DNA from 4 places in the Streptomyces glaucosporus genome. Region 2 is predicted to be linked to each of the others. Evidence: riboswitches for the same ligand, from Rfam matches in the RefSeq annotation. Region 2 holds a riboswitch; each other region holds the start of a gene.
What was found. A riboswitch is a leader RNA that binds a small molecule or an ion and turns the genes downstream of it on or off. The one in region 2 is predicted to bind cyclic di-AMP.
Positions count from the first base shown of each region.

Region 1 (4,642 bases), on a different contig from region 2:
CCGTCTCTCCGCTTCCGTGACCGCCATGTTATCCACGGCCCGGGCCACGACCCTGCGCCGAACGGGGTACCCGTCCGGGCGGCCGATAGGCTACGGCCGTGACATTTCCTGTGATCGGCATGGTCGGCGGCGGTCAGCTCGCACGGATGACCCACGAGGCGGGCATCCCCCTCGGTGTCAGGTTCCGGCTGCTCAGCGACACCCCACAGGACTCCGCCGCCCAAGTGGTCCGCGACGTCGTCGTCGGCGACTACCGCGACCTGGACACGCTGCGTGACTTCGCCCGCGGCTGCGACGTGATCACGTTCGACCACGAGCACGTCCCGACCGAGCACCTGCGGGCCCTGGAGGCGGAGGGCATCCCCGTGCGGCCCGGCCCCGACGCGCTGGTGCACGCGCAGGACAAGGGGGTGATGCGGGAGAAGCTCACCGCGATCGGCATCCCGTGCCCCAGGCACCGCATCGTGGCGGACCCGGCGGACGTGGCGCGCTTCGCGGAGGAGGCCGGCGGGTGGCCGGTCGTCCTCAAGACCGTCCGCGGCGGCTACGACGGCAAGGGCGTGTGGGTGGTGCGCTCCGAGGAGGAGGCCGCCGACCCCTTCCGCGCGGGCGTGGCCGTCCTGGCCGAGGAGAAGGTGGACTTCGTCCGCGAGCTGGCGGCCAACGTGGTGCGCTCCCCGCACGGGCAGGCCGTGGCCTACCCGGTGGTGGAGTCCATCCAGGTGAACGGCGTCTGCGACACCGTGATCGCCCCGGCGCCCGACCTGTCGCCCGAGCTGTCCGGCCACGCCCAGGAGCTGGCGCTGACGGTGGCCCGCGAGCTGGGCGTCGTCGGGCACCTGGCGGTCGAGCTGTTCGAGACCGCCGACGGCCGCGTCCTGGTCAACGAGCTGGCGATGCGCCCCCACAACAGCGGCCACTGGACCCAGGACGGCGCGGTCACCTCGCAGTTCGCCAACCACCTGCGGGCCGTGCTCGACCTCCCGCTGGGCGACCCGCGCCCCCGCGCGCCGTGGACGGTGATGGTCAACGTGCTCGGCGGCGACTACCCCGACATGTACCAGGGCTACCTGCACTGCATGGCCCGCGATCCGCGGCTGAAGATCCACATGTACGGCAAGGACGTGAAGCCCGGCCGCAAGGTGGGCCACGTCACCACCTACGGCGACGATCTGGCGGACGTCCGTGAGCGCGCCGCCCACGCCGCCGCCTACCTGCGAGGGACCATCACCGAATGAGCAACGCCCCCACCCCCGCTTCCACCCCCGGTCCGGCCCCCGTCGTGGGCATCGTCATGGGCTCCGACTCCGACTGGCCCGTCATGAAGGCCGCGGCCGAGGTCCTGGACGAGTTCGAGGTCCCCCACGAGGTCGACGTGGTCTCCGCGCACCGGATGCCGCACGAGATGATCGCCTACGGCGACCGGGCCGCCGACCGCGGTCTGAAGGCGGTCATCGCGGGCGCCGGGGGAGCGGCCCACCTGCCGGGCATGCTGGCCTCCGTCACCCCGCTGCCGGTGATCGGCGTGCCGGTGCCGCTGTCGCACCTGGACGGCATGGACTCCCTGCTGTCCATCGTCCAGATGCCCGCCGGCGTCCCCGTCGCCACGGTCTCGGTCGGCGGTGCCCGCAACGCCGGGCTGCTCGCGGTGCGGATGCTGGCGGCCCACGACGCGGACCTGAGGGAGCGGATGGAGCGCTTCCAGTCGGAGTTGAAGGAGCAGGCCCAGGAGAAGGGCCGGCGGCTGCGGGCCAAGGTCGCCGCGGGCGGCGCGGGCTTCGGCTTCGGGAGCAAGTGAGGTGGCCCGCGGCGAGGAACTGCTGGAGCGGGCCCGCGCGCTGCTGGCCGCCCACCCCGTCGTCGACGGCCACAACGACCTGCCGTGGGCGCTGCGCGAGCAGGTCGCCTACGACCTCGACCGGCGCGACATCGCGCGCGACCAGTCGGCCCATCTCCACACCGACATCCCGCGGTTGAGGGCGGGCGGGGTGGGGGCGCAGTTCTGGTCCGTCTACGTGCGCACCGACCTGACCGGAGACGCCGCGGTCAGCGCCTGCCTGGAGCAGATCGACGTGGTGCGGCGGCTGACCGACCGCTACCCGGACGACCTGCGGCTCGCCCTCACCGCCGACGACATGGAGGCGGCGCGGGCCGAGGGCCGCATCGCCTCCCTGATGGGCGCCGAGGGCGGCCACTCCATCAACAACTCCCTCGCCACGCTGCGCGCCCTGTACAGCCTGGGCGTGCGCTACATGACGCTCACCCACAACGACACCATCGACTGGGCGGATTCGGCCACCGACGCCCCGCGCCACAACGGCCTGACCCGGTTCGGCGAAGAGGTCGTGCGGGAGATGAACCGGCTGGGGATGCTGGTGGACCTCTCCCATGTGGCGCCGGCCACCATGCGGGACGCCCTGCGGGTCTCCACGGCGCCGGTGGTCTTCTCGCACTCCTCCGCCCGCGCGGTGTGCGACCACCCGCGGAACGTCCCCGACGACGTGCTGGAGGGCCTGGCGGCCAACGGCGGTGTGGCGATGGCCACATTCGTGCCGAAGTTCGTCCTTCCCGCCGCCGTGGCCTGGACCGAGGCCGCCGACGAGAACATGCGCGCCCACGGTCTCCACCCCCTGGACGGCACGGAGCGGGGCCGGGAGGTCCAGCGGGCCTTCGAGGAGGCCAACCCGCGCCCGGTGGCGACGGCGGCGACGGTCGCCGACCACCTGGACCACATGCGCGAGGTCGCGGGCATCGACCACGTCGGCATCGGCGGCGACTTCGACGGCACGGCCTTCACTCCGTCCGATCTGGGTGATGTGTCCGGATATCCGAACCTGGTGGCCGAGTTGCTGGACCGTCGCTGGTCCGAGGCCGATCTGGCCAAGCTCACCTGGGAGAACGCGGTGCGGGTCCTCCGCGACGCGGAGGCCGTGGCCCGGGACGAACAGGCCCGGCGCGGCCCGTCGATCGCCACCATCGGGCAGTTGGACGGATGACGCCGAACCCCTGTCGGTGACGCAACTCACGAGCGGGATCTCCGAGCCCGTCGCACTCCGTGCGGCCGGAGGTCCCGCTCTGTCATACCCCCTGGTCACAAAAGGGATATGACGAGCTGTCAGGGCCGTCTGATCTCACTCCGCGTGGACGGATCCGTCACGCACGGTCGCGAATGAGACGCAGGCAATAGCTGCGAAACGGGCTTCCTGTGACCCATCGGCTTGTTATGGCGGAAACGTTCTGTTTACGGTTCTGGCCGCGCCGTACGAATGTGCGGCGGGCCCGCTGTCGGTACGCCGAGTCCTGCCGACGGCAGCGGGCTGGACCATCCACACCCGTCATCGGCAGGAGCGGGGGACCCAAGGTAAGCGCCGGACCGTGTCCGCACGGGACGGCTTGGGGTGAAGCCGTGTCACGACCCGGAGGTCGTGGCCCACACGGCCGGGCAACTCCAGCCCGAACCCGACAGCTCACCTCGCAGGCGTAGGAGAGGAGCCCCGTATGTCCGCACGCGGACGTCATCGTCGTGCCCGTAACAGCCGCCTCGCCCGCCTGTCCCTGGCCATCTCCGTGGGCGGCGCCGGTGTGGCCCTGCCCCTGATGGCCGCCGGCAACGCCAACGCCGCCTCCGTCGACACCTGGGACCGAGTCGCCCAGTGCGAGAGCACCGGCAACTGGAGCATCAACACCGGCAACGGCTTCTACGGCGGCCTGCAGTTCACGCAGAGCACCTGGGAGGCCTTCGGCGGCACCCAGTACGCCCCCCGCGCCGACCTGGCCACCAAGGACCAGCAGATAGCCGTCGCCGAGAAGGTCCTGGACGGCCAGGGCCCGGGCGCCTGGCCGGTGTGCTCGGTCAAGGCCGGTCTGACCAAGGGCGGCCCCGCCCCCGCCGTCTCCCCCGACGGACAGGGCGAGGCGGACGAGCAGCAGGCCCCGGCCGCCCAGGAGCAGCAGGCTCCCGAGCCCGAGTCCGCGCCCGAGGCCGGGAACGAGACCGAGGCCGAGCAGGCCCGGCCGGAGCGGGCCGACCGCGCCGAGCGGGCCGAGGAAGCCACCTCGTACCGGGTCGTCGGCGGCGACACCCTGTTCAAGATCGCCGACGCCCACGGCATCGCGGGCGGCTGGCAGGAGGTCTACGAGGACAACCGCCAGGTCATCGGCGCCGACCCCAACGTGATCCACCCGGGCCAGGAGCTCTCCCTGGGCGGCACTGCCGTCCAGCAGAAGGCCGCCGCCAAGCCGGAGGCCAAGCCGGAGGCGAAGGCCGAGCAGAAGGTCGAGAAGGCCGAGACCAACCCCGAGCCCGCGCGGCAGTCGGCCGAGCGCGCCGACCGCAGCGGCGGCGCCTCCGCCAACGCCTCCGCCGGCTACACCGCCCCGGTGAACGCCGCCCCGTCCGGCTCCTACAAGGCCGCGGGCGCCCGCTGGTCCAACGGCCACACCGGCGAGGACTTCGCCGCCGGCACCGGCACCCCGGTGAAGGCCGTCACCAACGGCACCGTGGTCTCCGCGGGCTGGGGCGGCGCGTACGGCAACCAGGTCGTCATCCGCCACGACGACGGCCGCTACAGCCAGTACGGCCACCTGTCCTCGATGTCGGTCGCCGCAGGCCAGAAGGTGAGCGTCGGCCAGCAGATCGGCG
Region 1 covers NZ_BAAATJ010000032.1:27,276-31,917, forward strand. The annotation lists gene ABD358_RS25115 (5-(carboxyamino)imidazole ribonucleotide synthase) at 99-1,238, shown strand; gene purE (5-(carboxyamino)imidazole ribonucleotide mutase) at 1,235-1,798, shown strand; gene ABD358_RS25125 (dipeptidase) at 1,800-2,996, shown strand; cyclic di-AMP (ydaO/yuaA leader) riboswitch at 3,320-3,494, shown strand; gene ABD358_RS25130 (transglycosylase family protein) at 3,499-4,642, shown strand, end outside.
Region 1: another riboswitch for cyclic di-AMP. It lies ahead of ABD358_RS25130 (transglycosylase family protein); the one in region 2 lies ahead of ABD358_RS08305 (C40 family peptidase).

Region 2 (4,642 bases):
GCAGTTCCCTGCGGCGGCGCTCCGCGGCGCCGAGCCGGTCCTCCCGGTGTGTGGTCTCCATGTCCTGGCCTCTCCCCGACCCTGTGACGCCCCGTCGGCACCTTTGCGCAACGTAACACCCGGCGCGGGGGAGGGGCGTACCGGGCGCCGGAGGTTGACACCGGACTGGCCGGTAACGTACTTCTGTTACCGCTAGTAACAAATGGATGGAGGGCTGCCATGGCGGAGTTCGCGCTCGAGCTCAACGAGGACCAGAAGGCCGTGAGGGACTGGGTCCACGGCTTCGCCGCCGATGTCATGCGTCCCGCCGCCGCGGAGTGGGACGAGCGCGAGGAGACTCCCTGGCCCATCCTCCAGGAGGCGGCCAAGATCGGCCTCTACTCGCTCGACTTCTACGCCCAGCAGTACTTCGACCCCACCGGCCTGGGCATCCCCGTGGTCATGGAGGAGCTGTTCTGGGGCGACGCGGGCATCGGCCTGTCGATCGTCGGCACCGCCCTGGCCGCCGTCGGCGTGCTCGCCAACGGCACCGAGGAGCAGATCGGCACCTGGATCCCGCAGATGTACGGGGACGCCGACGACGTGAAGGTCGCCGCCTTCTGCTCCTCCGAGCCCGACGCCGGGTCGGACGTCTCCGCCATGCGCACCCGCGCGGTCTACGACGAGGCCAAGGACGAGTGGGTGCTCAACGGCACCAAGACCTGGGCGACCAACGGCGGCATCGCCAACGTCCACGTCGTCGTCGCCGTCGTCGACCCCGAACTCGGCGCCAAGGGGCACGCCTCCTTCGTCGTCCCGCCGAACACCCCCGGCCTCTCCCAGGGGCAGAAGTTCAAGAAGCACGGCATCCGGGCCTCCCACACCGCCGAGGTGGTGCTGGACGACGTCCGCGTCCCCGGCCACTGCCTGCTGGGCGGCAAGGAGAAGCTCGACGAGCGCCTGGCCCGCGCCCGCGAGCGCGCCAGGAAGGGCGGGGACCGCGTGAAGAACGCGGCGATGGCCACCTTCGAGGCGTCCCGCCCGGCGGTGGGCGCCCAGGCCGTCGGCATAGCCCGCGCCGCCTACGAGGTCGCCCTGGACTACGCCAGGACCAGGGTGCAGTTCGGCCGCCCGATCATCGACAACCAGGGCATCGCCTTCCAGCTCGCCGACATGCGGACCCGCATCGACGCGGCCCGCCTCCTGGTGTGGCGGGCCTCGTGGATGGCGGCGGCGGGCAAGCCCTTCGAGGCCGCCGAGGGATCGATGTCCAAGCTGTTCGCGGGGGAGACCGCGAAGGCCGTCACCGCCCAGGCGATCCAGATCCTCGGCGGCAACGGCTTCACCCGGGAGTACCCGGTGGAGCGCATGCACCGGGACGCCGCGATCTACACGATCTTCGAGGGGACCAGCGAGATCCAGCGCCTGGTCATCGCCCGCACGATCTCGGGCATGCACATCCGCTGACGTCCCACCGGGCCGCCGCTCCCCGGCGGCGGCCCGGCCTGGTTCGCTCCCGCTCCTCCGCCCGCCGCACCGTCCGGCGGGCGCCGTCCACGGCTGTCGCGGCCCGCGGTGACCGTCCCCCGGGGGTCCGCGCGGCACCGCTGCCGGGGCCGGATCCAACGCGGACCCCGGCGGGGGCCGGGGGCGCGCCGGCCCGGGGCGGCCGGGACCTCCCCGCCGGCCCCTTCCCCGTGTCCCCCGTTCCGGTGGCGGCCGCGACGCGCCACCGCGTCGACACCTCACGGCCGGGAACCGGTCCCGCCCGGCGCACCGCCGCCCGCCGCACACTCCGGTTCCGCCCCCTTCCCGCTCCGGACCCGCCCGCCGGCAGCTCCCGGTCCGCCCGCGACCCGGCCGCCGTCCGCACGGCCCCTCCGGCAGGAGCGCCGGCGCCGCGAGGCCCCTGGGCGGACCCGGCGGGAAGACCCGCCCCCCGGCGCCGCGGACGTCTTCGCCGCCGCGAACCGCATTCGTCCCGGCGTGCCCGGCCTCCCGCCCCGGACCCCGCGGCGGCACGCGGACCCGCGCGGGTCACCCGACACGAGGACGGCCATTCGAGCTGATCACACCGGCGCGCCCGGTTCCGGGAGCCAGCTCCCGCCGGGCCGCCGCACTGCCGGAGAGCTCCCGGCAGCCGCTGCTCAGAGGCCGTGTCAGGGCACAATGACCGGGGCCGTGGAGACGCTCGGGACTCCGGACGCACAGAAGTGAACAAATTCACAGATACCGTCAGATCTCCCAACAAAGCGAGTTCTTGACGCACTATCCGTAGACGAGGCAAGTCCCCGCCACCGGGCGGGGCGCCCGGGCGGACGCCGAATCCTGCCGCCGTCCGGGTGAGAGACGGACCATGACGAATCGGCAGGAGCGGGAGACCCAAGCAGGACCGGGCCGCGCACGACGCGGCCCTTGGGGTGAAGCCACATCAGGTGGCCGGGCAACTTCGCCGGCCCGAACCCGACAGGTCATCTTTCGCAGGCGGATGACGAAGGGTTAGTTCATGTCCGCGTATCCGCGCATACCTGGACTCGTGTCCCGGGCAGCCGTCACCTCCGCCGTCACCGCCGCGACGCTCGCGGGGACGGCGCTGGTCCCGGCCGCCACCCCCGACGCCGAGGCGCTGACCCCGGCCGGCAAGGCACTCAAGGTAGCGGCCTCCAAGAAGGGGGCGCCCTACCAGTACGGCGCCGCCGGGCCGAACCGCTTCGACTGCTCGGGACTCACCCAGTACTCCTACAAGAAGGCGGGCAAGAAGCTGCCGCGCACCGCGGCGGCCCAGTACAACCGCACCAAGCACATCTCCGCCAAGTCCCGGAAGAAGGGCGACCTGGTGTTCTTCCACTCCGGCGGCAGCGTCTACCACGTCGGCATCTACGCCGGCGACGGGCGGATCTGGCACTCCCCGAAGCCGGGGAAGACCGTCCGCAAGGAGAAGATCTGGACCAAGAGCGTGCGGTACGGGCGCGTGAAGTGACCCCGGGCCGGGCTCGACGGACCCGGTGACGGCGCGCCGCGGACATCCGTCCGCGGCGCGCCGTCGGCACGTTCGGCCCCGGTTCGGCTCTCCGCGATTCCGCCGGGGCGTGGAGCCGTTCCGCCGCACCGCCCGGACGGGCGGGCTCGCCCCCATGAGACTTCTGGTACTGGGCGGAACGGAGTTCGTCGGCCGGGCGGTCGCCGAGGAGGCACTGGCCCGGGACTGGCAGGTGACCGTCTTCCGCCGGGGACAGCACGCCGCGCCCGCCGGCGCCGCGGAACTGCTGGGCGACCGCACGGCCGACGGCGGTCCGGACGCCCTGGGCGATCTCCCCGTGCCGGACCGGTTCGTCCTTGCGGTCGGACCGCACCAGGTGGGCGCCGGGCCGTTCGGCGATGCAGGCTTCGAACTCCCGCCCGGCGAAGCCCTTGTCGGCGAGGATTGCCTGCCCGGTGCGGATCAGGCGGTGGTCGCGCTCCGGCAGCGCGGCCATCACCTCGCGCTCGCCGGGTTCGGGGTGGGCCAGGCACCAGGTGACGGGCATGCCCTCGGCGGTGGTGACCAGGTAGAGCCGCCGGCCCCAGAAGAACCGGGGGTGGCCGCGGCGGTATCCGTAGCCGGCGTGCCCGGCCAGGCCGGAGCGTTTGACCGTCTCGCGGGAGGCCGCGCACGGCAGTGGGGTGGAGTCGACCAGCCGCAGGTCGTCGTGCCAGGTGGGCACCTGCCGGGCCAGTGCCTCGATCACCTGGCTGATCAGCGGCCCGGCCGCGTTCAGGCGCTTGGTGCGGGCGGACTGCCGGGGCAGGCAGCGGAACAGGTGTCCCGGCCGGGCATGTGCGAAGCGGATCCGGTGCCGAGCCGAGGGGAAACCGGGCAGGGCCTGGGCGACCTCGAGGCACAACAGGTCGGCGTCCGTCGGTTTCGGAGGTCGCCCGATCCGGCGGCATGGCGCCACGTGGTCGTCGATGAACACGTACAGTGCCGCCGGAAGGGCGTCCAGGGTTGTCTTCACACACTGACCAACGGGCGCCCTTCGCCATGGTCGCGACCAGGACAGACACCGGACTCATTCATCTGGCGGCGGGACTGCGCTGCCGGCCCGCCGCCGGGGCGGCGGCCGACGCCTGGGCCTGGCTCCGGAGCCTGGACGGGGAGCCGCCCCGGCGCCCGGACCGCCCCGGCTCGGCCTGGACCCGGAGAAGGAGGAGGTCCTGGCGTCGGCGGGACGGTAGCCTCCGCGGGGGTCCGAACGCCCTCGCCGTCGAGAGGAGCCGGGCATGGTGTCGAGCAGGGCGAAGCGGAACATCGCCGCCGGGTGGGCGGTGCTCGTCCTGGCGGGGGCCGCGGCGACACTGGCTCTGAACGGCAGCGCGGAAGAGGCTCAGCAACGGGGCGGCTGGGAGGAGTACGACCCGCGGAAGCACCCCGGGCTGCCGCCCGGAACGCGCCCGTGGCCGCCGGCGGAATCCTGCGCCGCGTCCGGACCGGACGGGAACGGCCGCCCGGTGGAGCCGTGCGCGTACCGCCCCGTCCCGTCCGGCGAGCCCTCCTGGTGAGGGCCCGGCCGGCCGCGGCACTCCGCGCCGTGCGGCGGTGAACGGCGGCCCGCCCGGCCGCCGGCCCCCGGAAGGGGCGTGGGCGGCCGGGCGGGCCCGGAAGGGAACCGTGGGACGGAGGTCA
Region 2 covers NZ_BAAATJ010000005.1:103,963-108,604, reverse strand. The annotation lists gene ABD358_RS08315 (TetR/AcrR family transcriptional regulator) at 1-61, opposite strand, end outside; gene ABD358_RS08310 (acyl-CoA dehydrogenase family protein) at 220-1,446, shown strand; cyclic di-AMP (ydaO/yuaA leader) riboswitch at 2,327-2,481, shown strand; gene ABD358_RS08305 (C40 family peptidase) at 2,486-2,959, shown strand; partial or broken gene ABD358_RS08300 (NAD-dependent epimerase/dehydratase family protein) at 3,114-3,284, shown strand; partial or broken gene ABD358_RS28410 (transposase family protein) at 3,282-3,974, opposite strand; gene ABD358_RS08290 (hypothetical protein) at 4,240-4,518, shown strand; gene ABD358_RS08285 (CBS domain-containing protein) at 4,640-4,642, opposite strand, start outside.

Region 3 (4,642 bases), on a different contig from region 2:
CTCGTCGCCGACGACGGCGGCCAGGGCGACCCGGTCGACGTAGTCGTGGTGGGTGAACCGGCGCACGTCGCGGTCGCTGAGATGGGGGTAGGGGGCGAAGAAGCGGTAGTACTTCGACTGGTCGGAGACCTGTTCGTAGAACCGGACCAGGCGGTCGGCGTCGTCGGGGGCGATGGGACGGATCCGGGCCGTGCCACCGTCCCGCAGCACCACGTCGGCCTCCCAGTGGGCGGGGTAGGCAGGCTCGGTCGGCGTCCGCATGAGGTCAGCCTAGCCACCGGCACCCCGGTTCGCGGCCCCCGGCGGGGGCTTCGGCGGGACGTCCGCGGGGAGCGCGGGCGGGCGCGCGGGCCGGGCGGGGAACGGGCCGGGGGCGTCCCTTGCCCCGCCCTGTCCTTCCCGTGTGCAAAGCTGGCCCGGACAGCCGATCCGACCCGAAGGACGACACCATGGCTGAGCGCCGCGTCACCGTCGGCTGGGCCGAGGGCCTCCACGCCCGTCCCGCCGCGATCTTCGTCCGTGCCGTGACCGCGTCCGGCATCCCCGTCACCGTGGCCAGGCCCGGGGGCGATCCGGTCAACGCCGCCTCGATGCTCTCGGTCCTGGGGCTGGGCGTGGAGGGCGGCGAGGAGGTCGTGCTGGCCTCCGGCGCCGGGGACGCCGACACCGCCCTGGACCGGCTGGCGAAGCTGGTCTCCGAGGGCCTGGACGAGCTCCCCGGGACCCTCTGAAGAACGCAGGAGGACACAGGAGGACGGCCGGGAGGAGCACGCCGGGCGGAAGGCGCCGCGGGAGGCTCCGGGAGAAGACAGCGGAAAACACCGCGGGAGGCGGCGGGGCATTGCGCTCCGCCGCCTCCCGTAATATCCGGGGGAATCACCCGGTCAATTCATCCGTGTGTTTTCCGCCACGGACACCCTCATGGATATACGTCCGCCGTTACGGATTACCGCTTCCCGTGTTGAGGGAATGTTTCGTCCTTCTCACGGCGGCCCCGCCGCGGGAGGCTCGCACGGCCACCGGACGCTGCTCGCGGCGGACGGCGACGGAGCGCTCCACGTGCGAGACCGCCAGGGCCCTCGCCCGCTCCGCGTCCCCGCGGGCGATCGCGTCCACGATGGCGCCGCGCTCCCGCCAGACGTCCGGGACCCGTACCGCCGGCTCCGCGGCGTAGACCCAGGTGATCTTGCGGCGCAGTTGCGTGAGCAGTGCGGCCAGGGTCGGGCTGCCGGACGCCCGGGCCAGGGTGTCGTGGTACCAGTCCCCCAGGACCCGCAGGTCGGAGAGGTGGCCCTGCTCGGCGCGCTGCTGCCCCAGACGGACCAGGCCGCGCAGCACCCCCAGCTGCGCCTCGGTGCGCCGCCGGGCCGCCCGGGCGGTGCCCAGCGGCTCCAGCAGGGCCCGGACGTCGAGCAGGTCGGCCGCCTCCTGCTCGGTGGGTTCGGCGACGCAGGCGCCCGCGTGCCGGCGGGTGGTCACGAAGCCCTCCGACTCCAGGGTGCGCAGCGCCTCGCGCACCGGGATCCGCGAGACGCCGTAGCGCCTGCCGAGCAGTTCCTCGGTGAGCCGGGCGCCGGGCGGGAAGAAGCCGGAGACGATGTCGTCGCGGACCGCAGTGCACACCATGTGCGCCGAAATGCGCATGGGCCGACCTCCGCCGTCGTCTCCGCGTTTCCGATGGCTCCGCAGACTCGAACTGTATTCCACCGCCACGGAAATTCCGATGCCCACCGGAGAACAGGCGGAAAACATGCCTCCCGGCGCGGGCCCGCCGGACGCGGAGGCGCCCCCGGCCGTATGGCCGGGGGCGCTCGATCTCCGCGGTCGCGTCCGTGTCGCTCCGGGGTCCCGTCCGGGGATCAGCGGACGTCGACGCCCTTGGCCGCCAGGTAGGCGACCGGGTCGATGTCGGAGCCGTAGTAGGCGCCGGTACGGGCCTCGAAGTGGAGGTGCGGACCGGTGCTGTTGCCGGTGGAGCCGACCGCGCCGATCTGCCGGCCGCCCTCGACCCGCTGGCCGGGGCTCACGCTCGTGGCGGACAGGTGGCCGTACTGGGTGTAGCGGCCGTCGTCGTGGCGGATGACGACCTGGTTGCCGTACGCGCCGCCCCAGCCGACCGTCACCACGGTGCCCGGGCCCACGGCCCGCACGGGGGTGCCGGAGGCGGCGGCGAAGTCGACGCCGCTGTGCGTGCCGGAGGACCAGGAGGCGCCGGCCTGCTTGTACAGGGTGGTGGTGTTCACGCCCGCGACCGGGTCGACGTAACCGCTCGCGGCACGGCGCTCGGCGGCCCGCTCGGCGCGGCGCTCCTCGGTCGCGGCGCGCTCCCGGGCGGCCTCCTCGGCCGCGGCGGCCTTGCGCGCGGCCTCGCGCTCCTTGGCGACCTTCTCGGCCTTGGCGGCCTTGGCGGCGGCGATCTCCTCGGCCTTCTCGCGCGAGACGTCGGCCGCGCGCTGCTGCGCCTCGGCCTGGGCCCGGACGTCGTCGGCGATCGTGTCGCCGACGGCCATCGCCTGCGCGAAGCCCAGGGCGTAGGTCTTGTGGGTGTCGCCCGAGTCGGCGACGGCGGGGGTGGCGATGGTGCCCACCACGCCGGTGGCGGCGAGGGTGGCGGCTCCCAGCAGGCCGGCGCCCGTGCGGACGGCGCGGCCGGAGAGCTGGTGCTTCTCGGAGAGCTTCCCGGTGAAGGCGGTGACCTTCTCGGTGACCTTCTCGGTGGCACGGGTGAACGCCATGTGCGGCGTGCTCCTTTCCTTCCGTGTCGCCTACCGGGTTAGCTGACGGGTTCGGAGCAGGAAGGTCTCCTACGAGCACTCGGCTCGATTCACCCCGGTGGGATACCCCTCGCGCGCTGGAGGCGGAGGGTGGGTCCCCGGCTCCCCCAGACGGGGGACTCGGCGATGCGCAGGCCGGCGGCCACGGACGTGGGCGCTTCTGACGGCCAACGGATTCGAAGCTAAACGGCCACGCTTGAGCAAGCAAACAAATCGGGCATTTTGTATCTCATGCCACATCCCGCTTCCACCGGAAGCGCCAATCCGCCCATGACAAAGGCCCTTGATATGACAAGCACACCAAGGGCCCCGGTCCTGAGGGGACTTGCCGGCCGCCCGAACGTGACGGCCGCCACTTCCCCGATGTGGCGGCCGTCACCTCCGGTGTGCCGCGGCCCTCTTGAACCCGTGACGGCCGTCACCCCGGGCGCGCCGCGACCCCTTCCGGGCCGTGACGGCCGTCACCACCGGATCGTCCGGCTCCCCCTCAGTCGGTGACGACCGTCACCTCTCCGATCCCCAGGTCCCGCACCGGGCCGGCGATCTGTGACGCGTCCCCCACCAGGACCGTCACCAGGCGGTCGGCCGGGAAGGCGGCGACGACCGCCGCCGTCGCCTCCACGGTGCCGGTCTCGGCGAGGCGGGCGTAGAGCTGCGCCTGGTAGTCGTCGGGCAGGTGCTGCTCCACCTGATCGGCGAGGGTGTCGGCCACGGCCGCCGCCGTCTCGTACCGCAGCGGGGCGACACCCACCAGGTTCTGCACGGCCGCGTCCCGCTCCGCGTCGGTGAGGCCCTCCTCGGCCAGGGTGCGCAGCACCTGCCACAGGTCGGCCAGTGCGGGCCCCGTCACATCGGTGGCCACCGAGCCGTTGATCGCCAGCAGGGAGGCGCCGGTGCCGTCCGGGGCCGACCGCAGCACCTGGGCGAAGGCGCGCACGCCGTAGGTGTAGCCCTTCTCCTCGCGCAGCACCCGGTCCAGGCGGGAGGTGAGCGTGCCGCCCAGGCAGTACGTGCCGAGCACCTGGGCGGGCCAGACGCGGTCGTGCCGGTCCGGGCCGACCCGGCCGATGAGGAGCTGGGTCTGCACCGAGCCGGGACGGTCGACGATGACCACCCGGCCCGTGTCGTCGGCCGTGATCGGCGGCACCCGCAGGGGCTCCGCGGAGGTACCGGTCCAGGCGCCGAGGGTGTCGGCGAGCGACTTGTCCAGGTCCACCCCGGTGAAGTCGCCGACCACCACGGCCGTGGCGGCCGAGGGCCGCACGTGCGTCTCGTAGAAGGAGCGCACGGCCGCGGCGTCGATGCGCTCGATGGTCTCCTGGGCGCCCTGGCGGGGACGGGAGAGCCGGGAGGCGCCCGGGAACAGCTCGCCGGAGAGCGCGATGGCCGCCCGGCGGGCGGGGTTGGCCAGCTCGTGCGGGATCTCGTCCAGCCGGTTGCGCACCAGCCGCTCGACCTCGCTCTCCGGAAAGGCCGGGGCACGCAGCGCGTCGGCGAGCAGGCCGAGTGCCTTGTCCAGCCGGGAGGCCGGGACCTCCAGGGAGACCCGCACCCCGGGATGGTCGGCGTGCGCGTCCAGGGTGGCGCCGCAGCGCTCCAGCTCGGCGGAGAACTCCTCGGCGCTGTGCCGGTCGGTGCCCTCGCTGAACGCGCGGGCCATGATCGCGGCCACACCCTCCAGCTCCCGGGGCTCGGCGTCCAGCGGCGCCCGGAGGCTGACCTCGACGGCGACGACCTTCTGCCCGGGGCGGTGGCAGCGCAGCACGGTCAGGCCGTTGGACAGCTCGCCGCGCTCGGGGGCCGGAAACGCCCACGGCTTGGGCTGCCCGCCGCTGGGCTGGGGGTGGAACTCCATCGAGACGCCGTTC
Region 3 covers NZ_BAAATJ010000010.1:140,314-144,955, reverse strand. The annotation lists gene ABD358_RS13480 (bifunctional acetate--CoA ligase family protein/GNAT family N-acetyltransferase) at 1-261, opposite strand, end outside; gene ABD358_RS13475 (HPr family phosphocarrier protein) at 450-731, shown strand; gene ABD358_RS13470 (GntR family transcriptional regulator) at 940-1,644, opposite strand; gene ABD358_RS13465 (M23 family metallopeptidase) at 1,860-2,735, opposite strand; cyclic di-AMP (ydaO/yuaA leader) riboswitch at 2,748-2,910, opposite strand; gene ABD358_RS13460 (M16 family metallopeptidase) at 3,262-4,629, opposite strand.
Region 3: another riboswitch for cyclic di-AMP. It lies ahead of ABD358_RS13465 (M23 family metallopeptidase); the one in region 2 lies ahead of ABD358_RS08305 (C40 family peptidase).

Region 4 (4,642 bases), on a different contig from region 2:
CGACCGGCGCCATGATCTCGATCCGCAGGCCCTCGGTGTCGTGCTCGGCCAGGTACTGCCGGACCTTCTCGATCAGCTTGGCGTCGTGGGCGCGGGTCTCGTCGAGCCAGAACACCGCCGGGTCGCCGGTGGCGCGGGCGCGGGTGACGGCGAGCTTGACCCAGTCCTTGATCGGGGCGTCCTTGGTCTGGCACATGCGGAAGATGTCGCCGGCGCCGACCGTCTGCTCCAGGACCACGTTGCCGTCCTGGTCGATCGCCCGCACCGTGCCGGTGGCGGGGATCTCGAAGGTCTTGTCGTGGCTGCCGTACTCCTCGGCCTTCTGGGCCATCAGGCCGACGTTGGGCACCGAGCCCATCGTCGCGGGGTCGAAGGCGCCGTTGGCGCGGCAGTCCTCGATGACGGCCTGGTAGATGCCGGCGTAGGAGCTGTCGGGCAGGACGGCGAGGGTGTCGTGCTCCTGACCGTCCGGGCCCCACATGTGGCCGGAGGTGCGGATCATCGCCGGCATGGAGGCGTCGACGATGACGTCGCTGGGCACGTGCAGGTTGGTGATGCCGCGGTCGGAGTCGACCATGGCCAGGTCCGGGCCCTCGTTCAGCTCGGCCTCGAAGGACTCCTTGATCTTCGCGCCCTCGGGCAGCGAGTCCAGGCCCTTGAAGATGGCGCCCAGGCCGTCGTTGGGGCTCAGGCCGGCCGCGGCGAGCGTCTCGCCGTACTCGGCGAAGGTCTTCGGGAAGAAGGCGCGCACCACGTGGCCGAAGATGATCGGGTCGGAGACCTTCATCATCGTGGCCTTCAGGTGCACGGAGAACAGCACGCCCTCGTTCTTGGCGCGGGCGACCTGCTCCTTGAGGAACTCGCGGAGCGCCGCCACCCGCATGACGGCCGCGTCCACGACCTCGCCCGCCAGCACCGGCACCGACTCGCGCAGGACGGTGGTGCTGCCGTCGTCACCCGCCAGCTCGATGCGCAGCGAGCCGTCCTTGGCGATGACCGCGGACTTCTCGGTGGAGCGGAAGTCGTCCTGCCCCATGGTGGCGACGCTGGTCTTGGACTCGGGCGTCCAGGCGCCCATGCGGTGCGGGTGCGTCTTGGCGTAGTTCTTCACCGAGGCGGGGGCGCGGCGGTCGGAGTTGCCCTCGCGCAGGACCGGGTTGACGGCGCTGCCCTTGACCTTGTCGTAGCGGGCGCGGATCTCGCGCTCCTCGTCGGTCTTGGGGTCGTCCGGGTAGTCCGGCAGCGCGTAGCCCTTCTCCTGCAGCTCGGCGATGGCGGCCTTGAGCTGCGGGATGGAGGCCGAGATGTTCGGCAGCTTGATGATGTTGGCCTCGGGCTTCTTGGCCAGCTCGCCGAGCTCGGCGAGCGCGTCGCCGATCCGCTGCTCCTCCTTGAGGTACTCGGGGAAGACGGCGATGATCCGCCCGGCCAGGGAGATGTCACGGCTCTCCACAGGGACACCGGCCTTCGCGGCGTACGCCTGGACCACGGGCAGGAACGAATACGTCGCCAGCGCCGGGGCCTCGTCGGTGTATGTGTAGATGATGGTCGAGTCAGTCACCGGGTGCTCCGCTCCACGTCTGCAACATTGCTCGACATCAAGATATCCCGCGATCGGCCCTTCATCGACAGGACCCCGCCCCTCGTGCGCGGTGCGGACGGGCCGGCTCGCCCGGCCGGCGTCCGGCACGGGGCGGACGCGGCGGAGGACCGCGGGCCATCCACGCCCCGCGGTCCTCCCGTTCTCGGCTGCCCGTCGGGTCAGTAGGGGCCGTTGACGTTGTCGATCGATCCGTAGCGGTCGGCCGCGTAGTTGCAGGCGGCCACGATGTTGGCCACCGGGTCGTACTGGCTGTGGGCGGTGCCCGCGACGTGGTAGGCGTCGAAGGTCGGCTTGATGACCTGGAGGAGGCCGATGGAGGGGGTGCCGCGCTGGGCGTTGACGTCCCAGTTGTTGATCGCGTTCGGGTTGCCGCCCGACTCGCGCATGATGTTGCGGTGGATGCCCTCGTAGGTGCCGGGGATGCCGTTGGCCCTCATGACGTCCAGGGCCTCGCGGATCCAGCCGTCCAGGTTGTCGGGGTAGGACGTGCTCTTCGCCGGGGTCTGCGCGGCCTGGGTCCGCGCGGCGGCGGGGGTGGCCGTCCCCTCGGCCTGTCCGCCGCCCTGCCCGGCGGTCCGCTCGGCGGCGAGGGTGAGCTTCTGGCCGGGGAAGATCAGGTTCGGGTCGTCCCCGACGGTCTTCCGGTTGGCGTCGTAGACGGCTCTCCAGCCGCCTTCGACGCCGTGTCCGACGGCGATCCCGTGCAGCGTGTCGCCGTCGGCGACGGTGTAGGAGTCGGCGGCCCTGGAGGCCGACGGGGAAGCGGAGGCGGACCGCGGCGCGGTCTCCGCCCGGGGGGCGGTCCGCTTCTGCTCGGCGGGGGCGGTGTCCTGCACGGCGGCGGGAGCCGCGTTCGCGCTGCCCGCGGCGATCAGCGGCGCGGCGACACCCGCGCCGCCGGCCGTGAGCACGAGGGAGAGACGGGAGAACTGACGGGACATCAAAGGGGTCCGCGGACGTCGGTGGCGGCCTCGAGACATGGGGGTGTCCTCTCCTGCGCCTGCGAGGTTAGCTGTCGGATTCGGGCCGGAGAGCCCGGCCGATTTCCGCCGTGCCGGAGCACATCGAAATCGGCTTCACCCCTAGCCGGGCCGGCTGGAAGCACGGCACGGCAATGTGTGGTTTCCCCGCTCCTGCCGCGTTCGGCTGCTGCCTTTCCACCGGCCGGGCGGCAGGACTCGGCGTCCCCGGCGGTGGAGCCTCCGACTCGGACGGAGGCCAGGACACATAAACACAGCCGGTCAGCGCAGACAAGGCGCGCCGGGACGGGCGGCGGGCGCCCCGGCGCCGGACCGCGGCCCCCGGCCACGGAATGCACCGGATCTCCTTCCGAGCGTGATTGCGCTGAAACTCCGGAAAGAAGTCGAATACCCCTGCGACATGGGAAATCGAAGAAAAAGCGCATGACGATCTCTCGGCGCGGGCAAACGAAGGACCGGGGAGTGTGATTCCCGGCACACCGCCCGCCGCGCCGTCTTTACATTGCCCCATAGAGGACTTGGCGATTTTATTCGGAGAAAAGGCGCACAAGGCGCATTTCACGGAAACCGCCGGGGTGTGTCCCGTCCGTACGGCGGCAGGACGGGACACACCCCGGCGGAGGCGTCAGCCGCCCTCCGTCTTCTCCGCCCCCGTACGGCGGCTGCGGAGGTACAGCAGCATGCTCACCAGCGCCAGGGCGATCAGCACGATGCCCGTGACGATCTCGTTCACGTGGGCGGCGGCGGGGGCGGTGTCGTCGCCCCCGTAGGCGATGACGAGGGGCGACAGCAGCATCCAGAGGCCCAGGAGGAGGATGATCAGGTCCGACAGCATTCCGCGCCGGCGCATCATCCCGGCCCCCGCGATGAACACCACCAGGAGGCCGACGCCGGTCTCGTTCCGCTGGGCGTCCACCGCGGCGTCGCTGAAGGGGTAGCGCAGGGGCCACGACGCCACGAGCAGCCAGATGCCGGTCAGCAGCATCAGCAGGTTCACGATCCGGTCCCGTGCCCCGACCGAGCCGGGCAGGAGCGAGGGTTCCCGGACGGACGTGCGTCCGGGCGGGGAGGAATGACGGGCCACGACGACTCCTTACAGGTCCACCACCGCCATCCTGCTGCCGGTTCCTCCCCGGCGCCCGATATGCACCGCCGTTCCGGTTGCCCCGCGGAGCCCGCGGCCCCTGCCGCCCGTCGCCGCCCGTACGGCGGTCCGCCCCGCCGGGCCGCCCCGCCGGGCGGACACCACCAGGGGAGGACGCCGCAAGGGCCGGCGCCTCACGCCCCGCCGGCCTCCGGGTCCGCCGCCTCGGCCACCACGCCGTCGCGCAGTTCGAGCACCCGGTCCGCGCGCGCCAGCAGACCGCCGTCGTGCGTGGTCATCAGGACGGTGACGCCCTCGTCGTCCACCACGGCCCGCAGCAGGTCCATCACCGCCTCCCCCGTCTGCGCGTCGAGCTGGGCCGTCGGCTCGTCCGCGATCAGCAGCGCCGGCCGGTTCGCCAGCGCGCGGGCGATCGCCACCCGCTGCTGCTGGCCTCCGGAGAGCTCCCCGGGCCGCTGGGCGGCGTGCTCCCGCAGACCGACCAGGGAGAGCAGGAGGTCCACCCGCTCCTCCCGCTCGCGCCAGGGCACCCGGCGCATCCGCAGCGGGACGCCCACGTTCTCGGCCGCGGTCAGGACGGGGACGAGGCCGAAGGTCTGGAAGACGAACCCGATGCGGTCGCGCCGGAGTGCCGCCGTCCGCCTCTCCCCGAGCCCGGCCAGGTCGACGCCGTCCACGACGACCCGGCCGGCGTCGGGCCGGTCCAGGCCGCCGATCAGGTTCAGCAGCGTCGTCTTCCCCGCGCCCGAGCGCCCGCGCACGGCCACCAGTTCGCCCCGGGGCACCTCGAACGTCGCCCCGCGCAGGGCGCGCACGGCCGCCGGTCCGCTTCCGTAGGTGCGCACCAGGTCCCGGACGGCGACCATGGGCCCCGGAGCCCCCGTCCGCTTCCCGCCGCCCTCCTCGGGCGTTCCGGCACCGGTGTCGGGCATGTCGTCCTCCGCCTGGGCGGTC
Region 4 covers NZ_BAAATJ010000014.1:15,050-19,691, forward strand. The annotation lists gene ABD358_RS15945 (NADP-dependent isocitrate dehydrogenase) at 1-1,561, opposite strand, end outside; gene ABD358_RS15950 (LysM peptidoglycan-binding domain-containing protein) at 1,762-2,544, opposite strand; cyclic di-AMP (ydaO/yuaA leader) riboswitch at 2,588-2,761, opposite strand; gene ABD358_RS15955 (SPW repeat domain-containing protein) at 3,209-3,667, opposite strand; gene ABD358_RS15960 (ABC transporter ATP-binding protein) at 3,862-4,620, opposite strand.
Region 4: another riboswitch for cyclic di-AMP. It lies ahead of ABD358_RS15950 (LysM peptidoglycan-binding domain-containing protein); the one in region 2 lies ahead of ABD358_RS08305 (C40 family peptidase).